Microbulbifer sp. GL-2: one gene and its partner. The protein of the gene in region 1 interacts with the protein of each later gene in a pairwise test. Links are inferred from orthologs where the notes say so. Each region holds a gene or a part of one and is shown in the gene's direction. Other genes may lie near its edges.

Evidence for each region.
Region 2: the proteins of GL2_RS10665 (region 1) and lepA interact in binary tests that used the Escherichia coli proteins (3 or more experiments, as listed by UniProt). The link is inferred for Microbulbifer sp. GL-2 from one-to-one orthologs.

The regions. Positions count from the first base shown.
Region 1 is NZ_AP019807.1:2,447,010-2,459,091, forward strand. What follows is about bases 3,732-6,557. They hold GL2_RS10665 (zinc transporter ZntB), read left to right. Parts: upstream 3,732-4,574; coding sequence 4,575-5,540; downstream 5,541-6,557. Other genes in these bases: GL2_RS10655 (hypothetical protein), read left to right, coding at 3,732-4,063; GL2_RS10660 (GFA family protein), read left to right, coding at 4,056-4,466; GL2_RS10670 (endonuclease/exonuclease/phosphatase family protein), read right to left, coding at 5,581-6,557. Outside these bases: tRNA pseudouridine(55) synthase TruB, read left to right, coding at 1-476; rpsO (30S ribosomal protein S15), read left to right, coding at 622-891; pnp (polyribonucleotide nucleotidyltransferase), read left to right, coding at 1,159-3,282; more of GL2_RS10655, read left to right, coding at 3,413-3,731; more of GL2_RS10670, read right to left, coding at 6,558-6,618; GL2_RS10675 (acyl-CoA thioesterase II), read right to left, coding at 6,895-7,686; panB (3-methyl-2-oxobutanoate hydroxymethyltransferase), read right to left, coding at 7,770-8,582; GL2_RS10685 (deoxynucleoside kinase), read right to left, coding at 8,588-9,274; folK (2-amino-4-hydroxy-6-hydroxymethyldihydropteridine diphosphokinase), read right to left, coding at 9,384-9,860; polynucleotide adenylyltransferase PcnB, read right to left, coding at 9,860-11,239. UniProt on the Escherichia coli protein: Zinc transporter. Acts as a Zn(2+):proton symporter, which likely mediates zinc ion uptake. Purified ZntB reconstituted in liposomes also binds and transports Cd(2+), Ni(2+) and Co(2+).
Region 2 is NZ_AP019807.1:36,381-42,279, reverse strand. Bases 1,671-4,608 are described here. They hold lepA (translation elongation factor 4), read left to right. Parts: upstream 1,671-2,205; coding sequence 2,206-4,011; downstream 4,012-4,608. Other genes in these bases: lepB (signal peptidase I), read left to right, coding at 4,055-4,608; GL2_RS00170 (DegQ family serine endoprotease), read left to right, coding at 1,671-2,072. Also shown: murein tripeptide amidase MpaA, read right to left, coding at 1-504; more of GL2_RS00170, read left to right, coding at 675-1,670; more of lepB, read left to right, coding at 4,609-4,822; GL2_RS00155 (DUF4845 domain-containing protein), read left to right, coding at 4,871-5,311; rnc (ribonuclease III), read left to right, coding at 5,304-5,899. UniProt on the Escherichia coli protein: Required for accurate and efficient protein synthesis under certain stress conditions. May act as a fidelity factor of the translation reaction, by catalyzing a one-codon backward translocation of tRNAs on improperly translocated ribosomes.

The DNA.
Region 1 (12,082 bases):
TTTTTGAATTCGAGCTGCTGAACTTTACCCCCGGTAGCGAGCCTCGTGCAGAGGTGGAAGTACACTGCTCCAAAGGCACTTACATTCGCAGCATCGCTGAGGATCTGGGGCAGGCCTTGGGAGTTGGTGCTTATGTGGAAAAACTACATCGCAGTGCCGCCGGTCCTTATGATGAGGCTGAGGCGGTTACCCTGGATGAGTTGACTGATGAGCGCGGAGAGGGCATGGCGGAAGAGCTTGATCACCACTTATTACCGGTGGACTCTCCTGCCTCTTCACTACCCAAACTCATACTGCCAGACGACTCTGGTTACTATGTGCGTCAGGGGCAGCCGGTAATGGATTTGCAGGTCTACCGTATCGGTTCAGAAGGTGATATGGTGCGCCTCTTCCTGGAAAATGGCGATTTTCTGGGCGTGGGAGAAATTACTGACGACGGGTGCGTAGCGCCGCGGCGTCTGGTAAGTGGCACTTGAGCACAAACCGCTATATTGGTGTAAGTCGGTATACGATGGAAGTGAGAGTGTCGGGCGGTTGCGCCCACAATAACGATTAGCTGGTCTGTAAATATGCATGGGCCAGCCGAATCTTTTAAAGCATATTACGACGAGGTAATTCGTTATGGCACTGACTGCAGTTGAAAAAGCAGCCATCCTGAAAGAGCACGGCCAATCTGAAGGCGATACCGGTTCCCCGGAAGTTCAGGTAGCCCTGCTCACCGCCAACATCAACAAACTGCAGGGTCACTTCTCTGCGCACAAGCAGGATCACCACTCCCGTCGTGGCCTGATCCGCATGGTAAACCAGCGTCGTAAGCTGCTGGACTACCTCAAGCGCAAGGATCTGAGTCGCTACGCCCAGCTGATTGCTAAGCTCGGCCTGCGTCGCTAAGACCCTGGAATGCCCGCCTCTGGCGGGCATTCTTCTTTAATGCTTACTGAAAAGTGGCGCGATTGTCATTTTTCGGAAGTTGCACCGCAGATGCCGACAGGGAAAAGTTCTCTGATTGGAACTGCGATGTATGCACCGGCTACCCTGGCCGGTGGCGATACATCCCCGTATCGCCCAGGGTTTTGGGGTTTGTAGTCCCGGCCCCGGCAAATATGTAGGGGTTACTGGAATGGGCCAGTAACCGTAAGGAAATAGGAAAAGAAACTAGTGAATCCAGTAAGCAAAACTTTCCAGTACGGACAACACCAAGTCACTATCGAAACTGGCCGCATTGCACGCCAGGCGACGGGTGCAGCCTTGGTCACTATGGGTGAAACCGTTGTTCTGTGTACCGTTGTAGGTGCCAAAGAAGCCAAGCCTGATCAGGGCTTTTTCCCTCTGTCCGTGCATTACCAGGAAAAAGCCTACGCGGCTGGCAAAATTCCCGGCGGCTTCTTCAAGCGTGAAGGTCGCCCATCTGAAAAAGAAACTTTGACTTCGCGCCTGATCGATCGCCCGATCCGTCCCCTGTTCCCCAAGGGCTTCATGAATGAAGTGCAGGTGATGATCACTGTCCTGTCTGCAGAGAAGGACGTGGATCCAGATATTGCCGGCATGATCGGCACCTCCGCAGCTCTGTCCGTTTCCGGTATTCCTTTTGCGGGCCCAATTGGCGCTGCGCGCGTAGGCTATACCCAAAAAGATGGCTACCTGCTGAACCCGGGTTACGAAGCTCTGAAAACCTCTGAGCTGGATATGGTGGTTGCGGGCACTAAAGATGCTGTGTTGATGGTTGAATCGGAAGCGAAAGAGCTGCCGGAAGATATCATGCTGGGTGCAGTACTCTATGCGCACCAGGAAATGCAGGCGGTAGTAAAAGTCTGTGAAGAGTTGAAAGCTGAAGCTGGCAAGCCCCAGTGGAACTGGCAACCGGAAGCAGAAAACACCGAGCTGAAAGCGGCCCTGGAAAGCCAGTTTGGTACCAAGGTAGCCGAAGCTTACCGTATCACTGACAAGCAGCAGCGCACCGCTCGCTTGAACGAGTTGCGCAATGAAGCGGCTGATGCCCTGGCGAGCGAAGAAGTTGATGCCGGTGATGTAAAAAGCTACTTCGGCAAGCTCGAAAAGAAAACGGTTCGTGGTGCAGTAGTGCGTGGCGAACCGCGTATTGATGGTCGCGATACCAAGACTGTACGCCCGATTAATGTAGAAGTTGGCGTATTGCCGAAGGGCCATGGCTCCTCCCTGTTCACCCGTGGTGAAACTCAGGCACTGGTTGTTGCCACTCTCGGTGCTACCCGCGATGCGCAGATTATCGATGCCCTGGAAGGCGAGCGTAAAGATTACTTTATGCTGCATTACAACTTCCCTCCCTACTCCGTAGGCGAAGCGGGTCGTGTGGGTGCTACCGGTCGCCGTGAAATCGGCCATGGTCGTCTGGCCCGTCGCGGTATCGCTGCCGTTCTGCCTGATCCGGAGAGCTTCCCTTACACTCTACGGGTGGTTTCTGAAATCACCGAGTCCAACGGTTCCAGCTCCATGGCTTCCGTGTGTGGCTCCAGTCTTGCGCTGATGGATGCAGGTGTACCCTTGAAGGCACCGGTTGCCGGTATCGCCATGGGCCTGGTGAAGGAAGAGGAAGGCTATGCAGTCCTGACCGATATCCTCGGTGATGAAGATCACCTGGGTGATATGGACTTTAAGGTTGCCGGTACCGCTTCTGGTGTGACTGCCCTGCAGATGGATATCAAGATCGAGGGTATCACTGAAGAGATCATGGAAACTGCGCTGGAGCAGGCTCTGCACGCGCGTTTGCATATCCTCGTGGAAATGAACAAGCTGATCGGCGAGTCCCGTTCCAGTGTGAACGAGAATGCTCCGCGTTTCGCAACCCTGAAGATCCACCCGGACAAGATTCGCGACGTTATCGGTAAGGGCGGCGCAACTATCCGCTCTATCACCGAAGAAACTGGCGCGTCCATCGATATTGAAGATGACGGCAGCATTAAGGTCTTCGGCGAAGACGGTGAGAGCCTCGAAGCTGCGGTTACCCGTATCGAGGAAATCACTGCGGAAGCCGAGATCGGCGCAATCTACGAGGGCACCGTGGTACGCATCGTGGACTTCGGCGCGTTCGTCAACTTCCTGCCGGGCAAAGATGGCCTGGTGCATATCTCCCAGATCGCTGAAGAGCGTGTCAACGCGGTAACTGACTACCTGAGCGAAGGCCAGAAGGTGTTCGTGAAGGTGCTCGACGTGGACCAGCGCGGACGTATCAAGCTCTCCATCAAGGAAGCCAAGGCCGACCAGGCTGCTTCCGCAGAGGAGAAACAGGGTTCCGAAGAGGCGTAAGTCTTTAGAAACCTGAAAAACCCGGCCTTGAGCCGGGTTTTTTTATGTCTTTTAATAAGGAGAATCGGGCCCTTATAGCATTTGCCACAGGGATTTTTCGGTTAGAATTTAAAGAAAAAAGGGGAAAACCTTGGTTAATTTCTGGCTTCTCGATCTTCTACTGGGGCTGGCCTGTCTGTTAATTGCCAATCAATACTGGTACCTCACTCGTGCACGCTTCCAATCTGCAGCCTTGATTATTGTCGCTGCACTTTTGTGCATGGCCCTCGCAGCGTTAGTTGGTGCTTACCGCTACGGTATGGATCCCGGAACTACTGAATTGCACCGGGCGCTCACAAGGCTGTCCGGCTTTGCCTCTTTCCTGCTAATCGGCATAGGTCTACTGTGGTCCCGACTGGGATTGACATGGGGAGCAGATAATCGAACGCCGGCCTATGTGGTGATGGTGCTGGTCCTGGCCAGCGCAATAGCCTTGAGCGAGAGCGGTATGCTGGTGTCACGGGCGGTGGTTGACCTCTATTCGGCCCTCGGTTTGCTGCTCTGGTTATTGGTGGCTGTGCTGGAGTTAATAATGCCGGGCCGGCTCACACGCAAACAGGCGCTGTTGCTCGGTGGTGGTGCACTACTAGTGGTAGTAAATGGGCTATTAATTGGCACAGGCTCTTCGCGATTGTTAGGCATGGCGCGTACCAATTGGTTCCACCTTCTATTGGCTGTCTCAGTATTCTCCCTGTTATACGCACGTCCATTGTTTACCTTGGAAAAGTCTACTGATGGATAAAATAACCACCAAACTGCGCGGAGGTTGTCACTGTGGCGCTGTACGTTTTAATGCACTGTACAATAGAAGCAGTGATGAGCCTCTGGTAGCTCATGCCTGTAATTGCTCCATGTGTGAAAAGCTTGGTTACCTGCACCTGATTGTGCCTGCAGAAAATTTTGAACTTGTGGCCGGGAAAGAGGCATTGAGCTGTTACACCTTTAATACCGGTGTAGCCGAGCATTATTTTTGTCGTCATTGCGGTGTGAAATCCTTTTATATTCCGCGTTCAAACCCAGATGGTTATAGCCTCAATGCACGCTGTCTGGATAAGCGCCCGCAGGGGCTAGAGGTAAAGTCCTTTGATGGGCAAAACTGGGAACAGTATGCTGCGGAGCTGGCGCATCTAAGCCATTCGGGATAAGCCGGCGCGCCCCAGCTTTTTATAGTACCGCAATGGGGCGCGCCTAATTTAAGGTTGTTTGGAACCTCCTTCGGATCGGGGAGGCACTGCTAATGGAAACCAATATCCATGGAAACCGGGCACCTTCTTGCAACCTTGCTTGACAGGAATGGCTCAGGCCGGGAAATGACTTGGTCTGAAGTGGAGTCCTGGCATCCCCGCCAGGGGTTGATGTGGCTTCACTTCGATGGTGTAGATGAAGAATCCTCGCGCTGGATACGCGATAGTGGATTGCCACCTGTGGCCGCCGAGGCGTTACTGGCAAAAGAAATCAGGCCTCGCACCCTGCCTGTGGGGGATGGATTATTCCTGGCAATGTGTGGAATGGATCCGAAGCATAAATCACGGTCGGAACATCGGGTCTCTATTCGTGTATGGGTTGAAGAAAACCGGGTGATCAGCACCGGCAAGAGGCGCTTGCTGGCGGAGGAGGATTTAATTTCTCGCTTGCACAGTGGCTGTGGACCACGGGGGGCTGCAGCGCTGGTGGTATCTCTTGCGGACCTGTTGGTGTTGCGTATGAGTGACCGGGTTGAGGATTTTGAAGAAAAAGTAGATGACCTGGAGGACCAGTTATTGGACAGGTCGGCGAAAGGACTGGGAACGACTCTGGTACAGTTTCGTAAGAAAACCATCGCACTGCGTCGTTATCTGTGTCTGCAGAGAGAGGTTTTATCGCGTATGCAACAGGAGTCAGCGCCCTGGTTCGATGAGAGTAGCCACTCCCTGCTAGCGGATATCAATGAGCGCTTACAGCGGCACATTGACGATATCGATGCAGTGCGTGAGCGCGCGGCTATCGCCCAGGAGGAGTTGCTAAATCGTAACTCGGACCAGCTCAACAGTCGCATGTATCTATTATCAATGGTTGCAGCTGTTTTTCTGCCCCTGAGTTTTTTAACCGGACTATTTGGAATTAACGTCGGCGGAATTCCATGGGCTCAGGCTCGGGAGGGCTTTCTTGCTTTCTGTATTCTTTCGGTGATTGCACTTACTGTTCAGATTGCATTTTTTTACTGGAAAAAATGGCTGTAAAGCTTCTTCCGCACCCCGGGGGAAGAAGCTTTTATTATGTCTAGTTTTTAACCCAGGAAAAATTTGCAAATACTGGATCGTGATCGCTCAGCCCCGAGTACTCAGGGGAGCCGATATAGTAGTTGGTGACTTCCAGTGTGTAGCTGGGGTTATTGTTGATAACCACCACGTGATCGGTATCGTTTTGGAGTTCGTCGGCACAGGATTCCAGACTGGTATCGGCGCCCGCAAGCATATATTGACAGGCGTGTTTGCCACCGGTTTTCTCGAAAAAGTCCTTCCAGGCCAGGTAATTGACTCCTCGCCAGCCATCATCGTCCTCATCGAATGCCATATTGAAATCGCCCGCTAAAATGACGGTGGCATTATTTGAATGTGCAACGATCATATCGGCGATTTGGTCGAGTTGCTCAGCTTTGGCACTCAAGTCTTCATCTTGATGGCCGGCATCCATGTGGGTGTTATATATATGCACATGATAATTTTCAGTTATCTCGACTTTTGCCACAGTAAATCCTTTCTCGGTATCACAATCGTTGCCCGCGCACCTATTAAAGTTTTCCTCCTCATAAGTGGTAAAGGAATAGTCGTTGTCATTACGGTTGTCCCTGTCAAAAGGAAATTTTGAAAAGGTTAGCAAACCGTTGCCAAAGGTAGTGCCAGTACCTTTCCAGTGTTTGGAACGATAGGGGACTGTGTCATTACTGAGCTTATCGTCGTCATCCAGATAGTTGGCCTTAGTTTTATTCCACACCTCCTGCATCAGCCAAAGATCTGTTGGATTACTATCGAAAGAGCTAATAATCTGCTTAAAATCAGATTTACTGTTGCCCCCGATACATTTCAGGAATCCATCCATGTTGTACACCATCATGTCGAAATTTCCTGAGTTGGTATCGGCAAAGCTGGTATCGCCGTATTCGTAACCATCCAGGTCTTTTGTGCCAGTGTCATCGACATCGCCAATAAATTCGAACCAATTGCATGAGGTGATGGCATCCCAAACATCTTCAAAGTCTGCTGCGTAAACCGGGTGGCTGATTAGCAGGATCAGGGACATAAATATTCTGTTTATCATTATTTTTCTCCAAATTCGGTATCTTTGCTTGTAGGGGGGGGGGAGTACAAAAGTTTGGTTTGATGCTTTGTAGCCCCGGCGATGATGGATAGCGTAGATTACAAATTGGAGTAAAAAAGATTTTCTTTATTTTATTTTTTGTATTGAATGTCGTTCAAATACGTTTTTTAAAAAGATAATGAAAATGGCGAAAGACTTGATGTTTATGTACTGAGCATCTGTGGTGGGGGGAGTCAGCGAGCGCCATCCGTGGAGCACTGTAGTCAACTATTTTGATTAGCCGAATATGGTAACCATTTGCCGGGATAGGGAAACAAGCTTGCCGTCGGTGTCCCATAGACGGGCCTGGATCACTGCATAACCGTCCTCCGCCTGCTCGACTTCTGCAAGGTACTGCCACCAATCATCGGCCCTCTGTTTGGGCAGTGGTTCCATAAACTCTACTGTCCAGGTTAGTGAGCTGGCAGGTGCTGGTGTTTTTAGCATCGGTAGAGTGGCAGGTGGCCAGGCATCGATTAGCGCCAGTAGATGGCCTATGCCAGCGATGCCATCGCTGCCGTCCTTAAAGCGCACCCAGCCGCCCAATTGCTTTTCTTCTGTGCCGCTGAAAGGCAATTGACCACGGGCGATGCGGTATTCAAATTTCTGTGTAAACTCGGGAACTATACCCTCGATATAGGGCAGGGCTGTGCATTCCTCCGGCGGGGCATATTCCGGTGCTATGGGTCCATTGACCAGTATGCTGGATTCCCTTCCTCGGCCGAAGCTGGCGAGGCCCGCCAGGGTGATTACGTCACCCTGGCGCAGGTGTCCTTGTACCTGGGTGACGGAGCGCCCGGCACGCAAAATCTCTGCAGAGCTTTGCACAACATCGGTATCTACCGGGGCCACAAATGACAGGGTCAAAGAACGCAGACTGCTATCCTGTGCAACTTCTGCTGACATATTTTCGTGCAGCATAGCCGCTACAAGGCCGCCAAAGGTGGCGCGCCCCTGAGTCCAACCTGCAGGTACAGTATCGGCGCCTTGGTTTGTACGCCACTCAAGTAGAAGTTGGTCGAAATTCATAATGTTACCGCTGGGAGGGCTGCATTCATTGGGACCGACAGGGAGATTGCCGGGCACCGTTTAGCGCCCGGTTAAATGGAATATTAACTGAAAGAGTGTGAGTCGTCGGGGAATATGCCGAGTTTAACGTCTTCGGCGTATTTGCGCAGTGCACCGGGAATATCTTCAGCTTCCACCAGAAAATTCTTGGAAAACTTGGGCGGTTGTTCGGTAAGGCCCAGGATGTCATTGATCACCAGTACCTGTGCATCGGTGTCGCGCCCGGCGCCGATGCCGATGGTGGGCATGGAAACTGTCTCGGTAATACGGTTTGCCAGTGCGGAGGGGACACACTCGAGCACCAGAAGATCGGCACCGGCCTGATCCAGAAGGATGGCGTCTTCCAGCATCTGTTCAGCGTGTTGCTCATCGCGCCCCTGGACCCGGTAGCCACCGAGCTTGTGCACCGACTGAGGGGTGAGACCCAGGTGGGAACAAACCGGTATGCCACGATCGGTGAGCATTTTCACAGTTTCGGCGAGCCAGGCACCACCTTCAATTTTTACCATGTGGGCACCGGCCTGCATGATACGGGTGGCATTGGCGAGTGCTTGCTCCGGGGTGGCATAGGTCATAAACGGCATATCCCCCATGATCAGGGACTTCTTGTTGCCGCGTGCAACCGCCTCCACATGGTAAATCATCTGCTCCATGGTGACCGGCACTGTGCTGTCATAGCCGAGTACGGTCATACCCAGGGAGTCGCCTACCAGTACTGTCTCCACTCCAGTCTTCTGAGCCATGGCAGCCATGGGTGCATCGTAAAGGGCAACGGTAATAAATTTCTCGCCGTTGGCTTTCATCTTGCGCAAGGTCTGAACGTTAACGAGCTTTTCTAATTCAGAAGGTGCATACATAACGATTAACTTCCCGGGTTGTAGTAGTGCCGGCCTTTGGTAACTGTGAGCATGTACTCGACCAGCTGACGGTAATCCTTAGGGCTATCGACAATATCGATTTCCTCACTGTTGACAATCAGCAGTGGCGAACTGTCGTAGAAGTGGAAAAACTGGGTGTAGGCGTCATTGAGTGTCTCAAGGTATTCATTGCTGATGGCACGCTCTGCGGGAATTCCGCGGTTGCGGATACGTGCCTGTAATACCTCCATCGGCGCTTGCAGGTAGATCACCAGATCCGGTTTGGGAGCCTCCAGGGTGAGGTGCTGGAAGACTTGTTGGTAAAGTGCCAGTTCATCTTTATCCAGGGTTACCTGGGCAAAGAGCTGATCTTTTTCAATCAGGAAATCTGCCACCCGCACCGGCTCGAACAGGTCATCCTGGCGCAGGGCCTGGATTTGCTGGGAGCGCTGCAACAGGAAGTGCAGCTGGGTTGGCAGTGCAGCATTGTGTGGGTCGCGGTAAAAACGCTCAAGGAAGGGGTTTTCCTCGGGCTGTTCCAGCAGGGTGTCGTAATTGAAGGTAGTGGCCAGTTTCTTGGCCAGTGTGGTTTTACCTACGCCGATATTGCCTTCCACGGCAATAAACTTCGGCAGCGTCCTGTCCGACAGGCCGAATTCACACGGATTGGTTTCGCTGTTGTCGATAACCACGTGTTCGACTCCTCTTGTTGGGGCGTCTTCCCTGATGGGCTGCAGGCGCCAAAGTACTATTAAGCAGGGCGTCCAGTCGAGTACTTTTATTGTGCTATTTGGAGTCTGATCAGATTTTATCCAGGCGATTATGGGGGCAGTTTTGCAGTAGTTGGTGCAATGACTCGCCTGAAGGCAGTAGCAACTGGGGCTCCAGCTCTGCCAATGGTAACAGCACGAAGTTGCGCTCCGCCATGCGTGGGTGGGGTACTTGCAGGCGGACTTCTTCTATTTGCCTCTCATCGAACAGTAGTATGTCCAGGTCGAGGGTTCGCGCTCCCCAGCGCACCGAACGTTCTCGACCATGGGTAGCCTCAATGGACTGTAAGCGGTCGAGTAAATCAATGGGTGACAGTGCGGTTTCCAGTTCGGCCACTGCATTGACATAGTCCGGCTGTTCGCCAGGGCCTATTGGGGCGCTGCGATAAAAGCTGGAGCAGCGCAGCAGGCAGCTGTCGGGAATTTTGCCCATGGCCTCCAGGGCACTGCGCAGCTGCTTTTGCGGCTCAGCCAGGTTGCTGCCGAGCCCGATAAAAACCCTTGCCATTATTCGGCGGCCTTGGGCCTGCGCCGACGCCCGCCACGAGAGTTTCGGCCGCGGCGACTGCCTCCGCCACTGCGTTGCAGCTTGCTCACCATTTGTTGGCGCTGCTCTTCATCGGCCTGTTGAAAGTCCGTCCACCATTTACCCAGGCCTGCTTCAATCTCACCACTTTCTTCACGCAGTAATAAAAAGTCGTAGGCCGCGCGGAATCTAGGGTGTTCCATCTGCCGTTGGGCGCGACTGCCGCCACGCTGAGGCAAGCGGTGTTGCAGATCCCAGATTTCGCGCATGGGAATAGAGAAACGCTTGGGAATGGCAGTATGGGCCAGCTGGTTGCTGGTAATTTTTTGGGAGGCCTGGGCCAGGGCTGGCGCTGCCGGAGTGCCCTTGTCTTCCAGCTTCTTCTGTTCTTCATTTACCGCTGGCCACATCAGGGCTGCATAGAGGAAAGCCGGTGTAACGCGCATATCTGCCTGGATACGCCGGTCGGTATTGCGCAGTGCGCGGCGGGTCAGTTCCAGGGCTTCGGGGCTCTTGTCTATTTGGATAGCATTGTCTGGAAACAGGTGCTGCCACAAGTGATAGCGGTGCAGCAGCTCAAAAGTGCGTTCACCATGGCCACCCATCAGTAGCTTGAGTATCTCGTCGAATAAACGAGCTGGGGCGATATTGCGCAGCAGGGGAGCCAGTTCTTGGAGTGGCACCTCAGTTTTGCTTTCAATGGAGAAGTCCAGTTTGGCGGCAAAACGTACTGCACGCAGCATGCGTACCGGATCTTCTTTATAGCGAATGCTGGGTTCGCCAATCATGCGGATCAGGCGCTTTTCGATATCCTCGACACCACCGGTGTAGTCGTGGATGGCAAAACCGCTGGTGGTGTAGTAGAGCGCGTTGACAGTAAAGTCACGGCGCATGGCATCGCTCTCGAGGTCGCCATAGACATTGTCACGCAGCAGCATGCCGTGCTCGGACTGCCTTGCTTCATGCTCTTCCCCGTCGCTGTGATGCCCCCGGAATGTGGTTACCTCGATAACCTCGCGACCGATGCGCGCATGCAGAATACGGAAGCGCCGCCCCACAATACGCGCGCCGCGAAATAATTCCTTGGCCTGTTCGGGAGTGGCGTCGGTGGCGACATCAAAGTCCTTGGGGTGGCCACCCAGCATCAGGTCACGCACTCCGCCGCCGACAATATAGGCTTGATGTCCGGCTTCTTGCAGACGCTTCATTACGGTCAGGGCCGCGCGGCTGATCTCTCGGCGGGAGATATTGTGATCGTTGCGGGCGATAACCCTGGGACCTTTGTTGGCCGGCTTGCGCCAGCGTTTAATACTACTAATCAAATTGTTGAGCATACGGCTGTCTGTTTTGACTGCTGCCATTCGTAAATGACCGGAAAAGCCCTGCTGGTGCTCAGGCCACACTTCCGGTGGCGGCAGGCTCGGTACCCGCGCGTTTCTGCCCCTGCTGACCAGGGGGTTCTCTGCGGCACTGCTGGGGCCTCATATACCTGGGCGGGCCCAGGGCGCGAAGTCCGTAACCAGGGGTGCCATTGGCATCTGTTGTCGGTGAACCGGATTCGCGGGCGCGATTCTAACACACGCAAAGGAATGCGCCCGCAATCTGCGGGTGCCGGGAAGTTTGGGGAAAAGATTATGGGAATTATTATTACCAGTATGAAGGCAGCGGCTTCCTTGCGCTATCAATTTGCTATCAAGCAAACACCCTCTCCCAGGTACAATTCAGTCAGTTTGCAACGCGCTTGTTGTTATTTTTATTCTTTCTTTGGGTTTATTGTTATTGTTTATTGTTGTTCTTGCGGTTTTGGCCTCTCATTGCTTTTCTTGTCGGCCTCCCCATTATTTTTATTATGTTTCGCCCACTTATTTTGAGTAGTTATAGGGCTTTTAACGGTCATTTATTTTTATTGTTGGCCGTTTTCAATTTTTGTACTAGAGATAAAGCATTTAGTATGCCAACTTTTAAAAATCCTTATAAAACAATGGTTTATAATCTTTACGAAATTTGACGGAACTTTTTCCAGGCCTATTACGTTACGTAAGGTGCGGCATTTGTTACTTGCAGGACGTTATGGGTAACACTTCTCTTGTTACCCCGCTTGTTACCTTGTGGCGACAAGGGAAAACAGGGGTGTGGGGGTGCACTGGTAGGGCAAAGTTGTTCCAGAGATGCGCGGCGCTGGTTGGGGATGTTGCGGGTGGGAA
Region 2 (5,899 bases), 2.4 Mb from region 1 along the record:
TGTAGACTCCGGGTCTTCGACGCAGCCGAGCGGCTCATGGATGGATACAGTCCATGCGGGTTTGAGCTCGGCAATCAATCGGCACAGCGCGGCGATCTCACATTCTGAAGCTGGGCCCTCTCCGGTGCTGAGCCTGACATCGCGGGCCTCAGCGGCGCTGTTCCAGCGGTATACATTACCGCTGTCATCCCAGTTTTTTGTCGCAAAATTGCGGTTGAGGTCTACGCCACAGGCATTGCAGCGGGTACCCAGTTGGCAGCCGTCGGGGTTAACTGCCAGTATCACATGGTGCTTGAGCTGTCCTGACGCCAGTGCGCGCAGGGCACAGGATAGGGCGACTACAGCGGCGACTTCATCACCGTGAGTGCCGGCCATAATCAGCCCATGCTTGTCGCCGGACTGTGCGGGAAAATAAAATAGCGGGGCGCCGAGTGCGCTGTATCCATACAGTTCTCGGGGCAGGTGAAATTGACCGCGCTCGGGTCGCGGGCGCAATATGGACATCGCTAGCCCTTTACACAGATTTACATACGGCGGCAGAACTTTCGTGGCTGTAGTGCCACTAAATCGTTACAAAATGTCCCCAAAGGGGCCGGTAAGCCAAGGCAAGCCCTGGAAGGGACTCAAATTCCAATGGTTTCATATTAGAAGGGATCACTAGGGGTAACAAACCTATGGTTAAACGTTGTACACAATATTTATTGGTGCTTTGTCTCTTGGTTTCTGGCGCTGCCAGTGCTCGCGGACTACCTGAACTTACCGAACTCATTGAGGACAACTCGCCAGCGGTGGTGAAAATCAACACCGTGGATCGTAATCGGGTGGCGCGTGGTAATAGCTCGCCACAGTTCCAGCAGGAAATACCCGACATTTTCCGCCACCTGCTTGAGCCGCGCAGTCGCCAGCAGCGCCCGGTTGCCAGCATGGGTTCTGGCTTTATCATCTCCGAAGATGGCTATATCGTGACCAATAACCACGTGGTTGATGGTGCCGATAAAGTGACCGTGACCCTGACTGATCGCCGCGAATACGAGGCGGAAGTCATCGGTAAAGATGCACGTTCAGACCTGGCCCTGCTCAAGATTGATGCCGATGACCTGTCTGCAGTGCGCTGGGGAGATTCAGAGGAGCTGCAGGTAGGGGAGTGGGTGGTTGCGATTGGCTCGCCATTTGGCCTCGATTACTCCGCCAGTGCTGGTATCGTGAGCGCCATGGGCCGCAGCATTCCCAATGAGAGCCGCGAGAATTACGTGCCTTTTATCCAGACTGATGTAGCTATTAACCCCGGTAACTCCGGCGGTCCGCTGTTTAATCTCGAGGGCGAAGTCGTTGGTATCAATTCGCAGATTTATACTCGCAGCGGCGGCTCCATTGGCCTGTCCTTCGCCATTCCGGCAAGCCTGGCCCAAGATGTTGTGGCGCAGTTGAAAGAGAAGGGGCGTGTTGATCGAGGCTGGCTCGGTGTGGGTATTCGCAATGTGGATCGCGACATGGCTCAAGCGATGGGGCTCCGCAAGCCCTCTGGTGCCCTGGTCGAGCAGGTGAGTCCCGGCACTCCGGCTGCAGAAGCAGGTATTAAGGCCGGTGATGTGATTACCAGCTTTGATGGCCGTAAGATTGGTGTTCACGGTGATCTGCCCCATGTGGTTGGCCAGATCCGCCCCGGTACCGAGGTGCCTGTTGAGCTGATGCGTAAGGGCAAATCCGAAAGGTTGAAAGTTATTGTCGGTGCCCTGCCAGGCTCTGATGGCGAGCGCACCCAGGCCGTTAATCATCCGGCTACCAGTATCGGTGGTCGCCTTGGAGTCGTGGTAGAAGAGATTCCCGATGGTCTGAAGCAGCGCTGGAATGTGGAGACTGGCGTCCTTGTTAAGCAGGTGATCCCAGGCAAGCCCGGTGCCAAGGCCGGTCTGCGTAGCGGCGATATCATCGCCCAGCTGGGATTCGAGGAAGTGGGGGACATAAAAGATTACAAAACTGTGGTCAAAGGCCTCCCTGAAGACGAGTTACTGCCAATCCGTTTCTTCCGTGCGGGCCAGTCAACTTTCCGTACAATTAAGATCGAAAGCTAATCACAAAAGGCGAATGGTGGCCCAATGGGTCACCTGCCTCTCTCCTCTGTGCATGAGTTCTGTTAGACTTGCGCCACACAGTTGGCACGATTGCCGGCTAATCGATTGATTTTTCAAGGGTTTTTATTCCGCAGTGGCCACAGATCTCTCTCATATCCGCAATTTCTCCATTATTGCCCATATCGACCACGGGAAATCTACCCTGGCTGACCGCTTTATCCAGGACTGTGGAGGCCTCTCCAGTCGGGAGATGGCTGAACAGGTTCTGGACAGTATGGAGCTGGAGCGCGAGCGTGGAATTACTATCAAGGCGCAGAGCGTAACACTCGATTACAAGGCGCGTAATGGTAAGACCTATCAGTTGAACTTTATTGATACACCGGGGCATGTGGACTTCTCCTATGAAGTATCACGCTCTTTGGCAGCCTGTGAGGGAGCGCTCCTGGTTGTAGATGCGGCTCAGGGGGTAGAAGCCCAGTCGGTCGCCAATTGCTACACAGCGATCGAGCAGGGGCTCGAAGTAATCCCGGTCCTCAACAAGATGGACCTGCCCCAGGCGGATCCGGACAAAGTGGCGGAGGAAATCGAGGATATTATCGGTATTGATGCCGCCGACGCGACCCGCTGCAGTGCCAAGTCTGGCCTGGGTGTGGAGGATGTCCTTGAGGATCTGATACGCCTGGTGCCGCCACCAGAGGGTGATGTCGATGCGCCGCTGCAGGCACTGATCATCGACTCCTGGTTCGACAGCTATCTGGGAGTGGTGTCCTTGGTACGCGTGGTGCAGGGCACCTTGAAAACCAAGGACAAGATTGTCACCAAGTCTATTGGTCGCGCCCACGTGGTGGACAGTGTTGGAATCTTCACCCCTAAGCGTCACGAAACTGGCGTACTGCGCGCCGGTGAAGTGGGCTTTGTAGTGGCTGGTATCAAGGATATCCACGGTGCGCCAGTGGGCGACACCCTGACCCATGCCAAGGGAGCCGATGAAATCGAAATGTTGCCCGGCTTCCAGAAGGTTAAACCGCAGGTTTACGCAGGGTTGTTTCCGGTTAGCTCCGACGACTATGAAGCCTTCCGCGATGCGTTGGAAAAGCTGTCCCTGAATGATGCCTCCCTGTTCTATGAGCCGGAGACTTCTGACGCCCTTGGCTTTGGTTTCCGCTGCGGCTTCCTCGGCATGTTGCACATGGAGATTATCCAGGAGCGCCTGGAGCGGGAATACGACCTTGACCTGATCACCACCGCACCCACCGTAGTGTATGAGGTTGAGCAGACCGATGGCGAGGTGGTGATGGTGGATAACCCCTCGCGCCTGCCGGATGTGGGCAATATTGAGGAAATGCGTGAGCCCATCGCAGAAGTAAATATCCTGGTGCCGCAGGAATACCTCGGCAACGTGATTACTCTCTGTGTGGACAAGCGGGGAATCCAGAAGGATATGCAGTACGTGGGTTCACAGGTGTCCCTGCGCTATGAGCTGCCGATGAGTGAAGTGGTGATGGACTTCTTCGACCGCCTCAAATCTGTGAGTCGCGGTTTTGCTTCGCTGGACTACAGTTTTGTGCGCTTCGAGGCGGCAAAGCTGGTGCGCCTGGATATTCTGATTAATGGCGACCGTGTCGATGCTCTGGCACTGATTGTTCACCGTGAAAACGCCCAGCAGAAGGGGCGTGCCATGGCCGAGAAAATGAAAGAGCTGATCCCCCGCCAGATGTTTGATGTGGCGATCCAGGCAGCGATTGGTGGGCAAGTGGTATCGCGGACCACGGTGAAAGCCCTGCGCAAGAATGTGACCGCAAAATGTTATGGTGGCGATATTACCCGTAAGAAGAAACTGCTGGAAAAGCAGAAAGCGGGTAAGCGCCGTATGAAACAGCTCGGCCGTGTGGAAGTGCCCCAGGAGGCTTTCCTGGCAGTGCTGAAAGTGGATCAATAACGGCTCTGCCCGCTATCGAGATCAAGGATAATAGAGACTTGTAATGGATATTAATTTACCTCTGATTCTGCTCTGGTTGGTTGTGATCAGCGGCGGAATCTGGCTGGTTGACAGCTTGTTTTTCGCCCGTCGTCGCAAGAAAGGGGTGGGGGAGCAGCAGGAAGATCCAGTTGTTGTGGAATACGCCAAGTCGTTTTTCCCGATCCTGGCCATCGTGTTTGTATTGCGCTCCTTTATTGTTGAGCCTTTCCAGATTCCATCAGCCTCGATGGTGCCCACTCTGCAGATCGGCGACTTTATCCTGGTGAACAAATACGAGTACGGCCTTCGATTGCCTGTTTCTCGCACCAAGGTGGTGAATATCGGTGAGCCGCAGCGCGGCGATGTAATGGTATTTTTCCCACCGCACATGAACGATACCTATTTTATTAAGCGGGTGATCGGCCTGCCCGGTGACAAAATTGAGCTGAAAAATAATGTGCTCTACGTGAATGGGGAGCTGGCACCGCAGGAGTTGATACAGGCGCTTCCACCGGTTAATCCGCAGGTTGAGATTATGTGGGAGAACCTCTACGGCCAACGTCACCTGATGGCAAAGAATGTCCCCCCCGGGGAATATGGTAACTTCAGCGGTACTGTGCCGGAAGGGCACTACTTTATGATGGGGGACAACCGCGATAACAGTCTCGACAGCCGCGCCTGGGGGTTTGTGCCCGAGCGCGATGTGGTGGGCAAGGCGTTTGCCATCTGGATGCATTGGGACAAATTGCTCAGTTTGCCCAGCTTTAAACGTGTAGGCTCCATCCAATAATGAGAACTGGCCGACACTGCGTTGGCATTAAGGATTGAGGGCATAATTATGGGTAGTGCTATCCAAGTTTCATTGGGACGCCAGCGCGGTATGAGTTACTGGGGCTGGTTACTGGTTATTGCTGTACTGGGTTTTGCCCTGACCTGCGTTTCCAAAATGGCGCCGGCATATGTAGACGCGCGTTATATCAACGAAGCATTAAAAACTCTGGGTGAAAACCCGGAGCTGGAAAATATGACGGTGGGCCAAATCAAGAAAGAGATGGGCCGCTTCTTCCTGATCAACAACGTGCGCGGTGCGCCTACCGAGGCGTTGCAAGTCGTTCGCGGCGCAAAGAGTACGGTGGTCAGTATCAATTATGAATTGCGACAACCGTTGGTTTACAACGTCGATGTTGTAATGAAATTTAACAAGCAGCTCGATACGGCCAAGCCGGAGCTTTGCTGTGATCCGCTGGTAGATCTGGAGCAATTCCGCAAACGTGACTGATCTTTTACTGGAACGCCTGTGTAAGCGTCTCGGCTACAAGTTTGAACAGGGTGAGTTGTTGGAGCTTGCGCTGACGCATCGCTCCCACGGCAGCCGTAACAATGAGCGCCTGGAATTCCTCGGCGACTCGATCCTCGGTTTCACCATTGGGGCTGCGCTTTACGAGCAATTTCCCGAGGGGCGGGAAGGGCAGTTAAGTCGCCTGCGTGCACAATTAGTCAGTGGTGAGACCCTGGCAAAACTGGCTCGTGAACTGGATATTGGCGATTGCCTGCGCCTTGGTGAAGGTGAGATGAAGAGCGGTGGTTTTCGCCGCGCCTCTATTCTGGCCGATGCAGTAGAGGCTCTGATCGGTGCCATCTATCTGGATGCTGGCCTTGAAGCAGCGCGTTCCAGGGTATTGGAATGGTTCGCCTCGCGGTTGCAGGGGCTATCACTGGAGACAATGAAGGATCCTAAGACTCGCTTGCAGGAATGGCTGCAGGGTCGCAAGAAGCCGCTGCCGGAGTACTCCGTAGTGGATGTCTCCGGTATGGAACACGCCCAACATTTTATTGTTGAATGCCGGGTCAGTGGCCTGGCACAGCC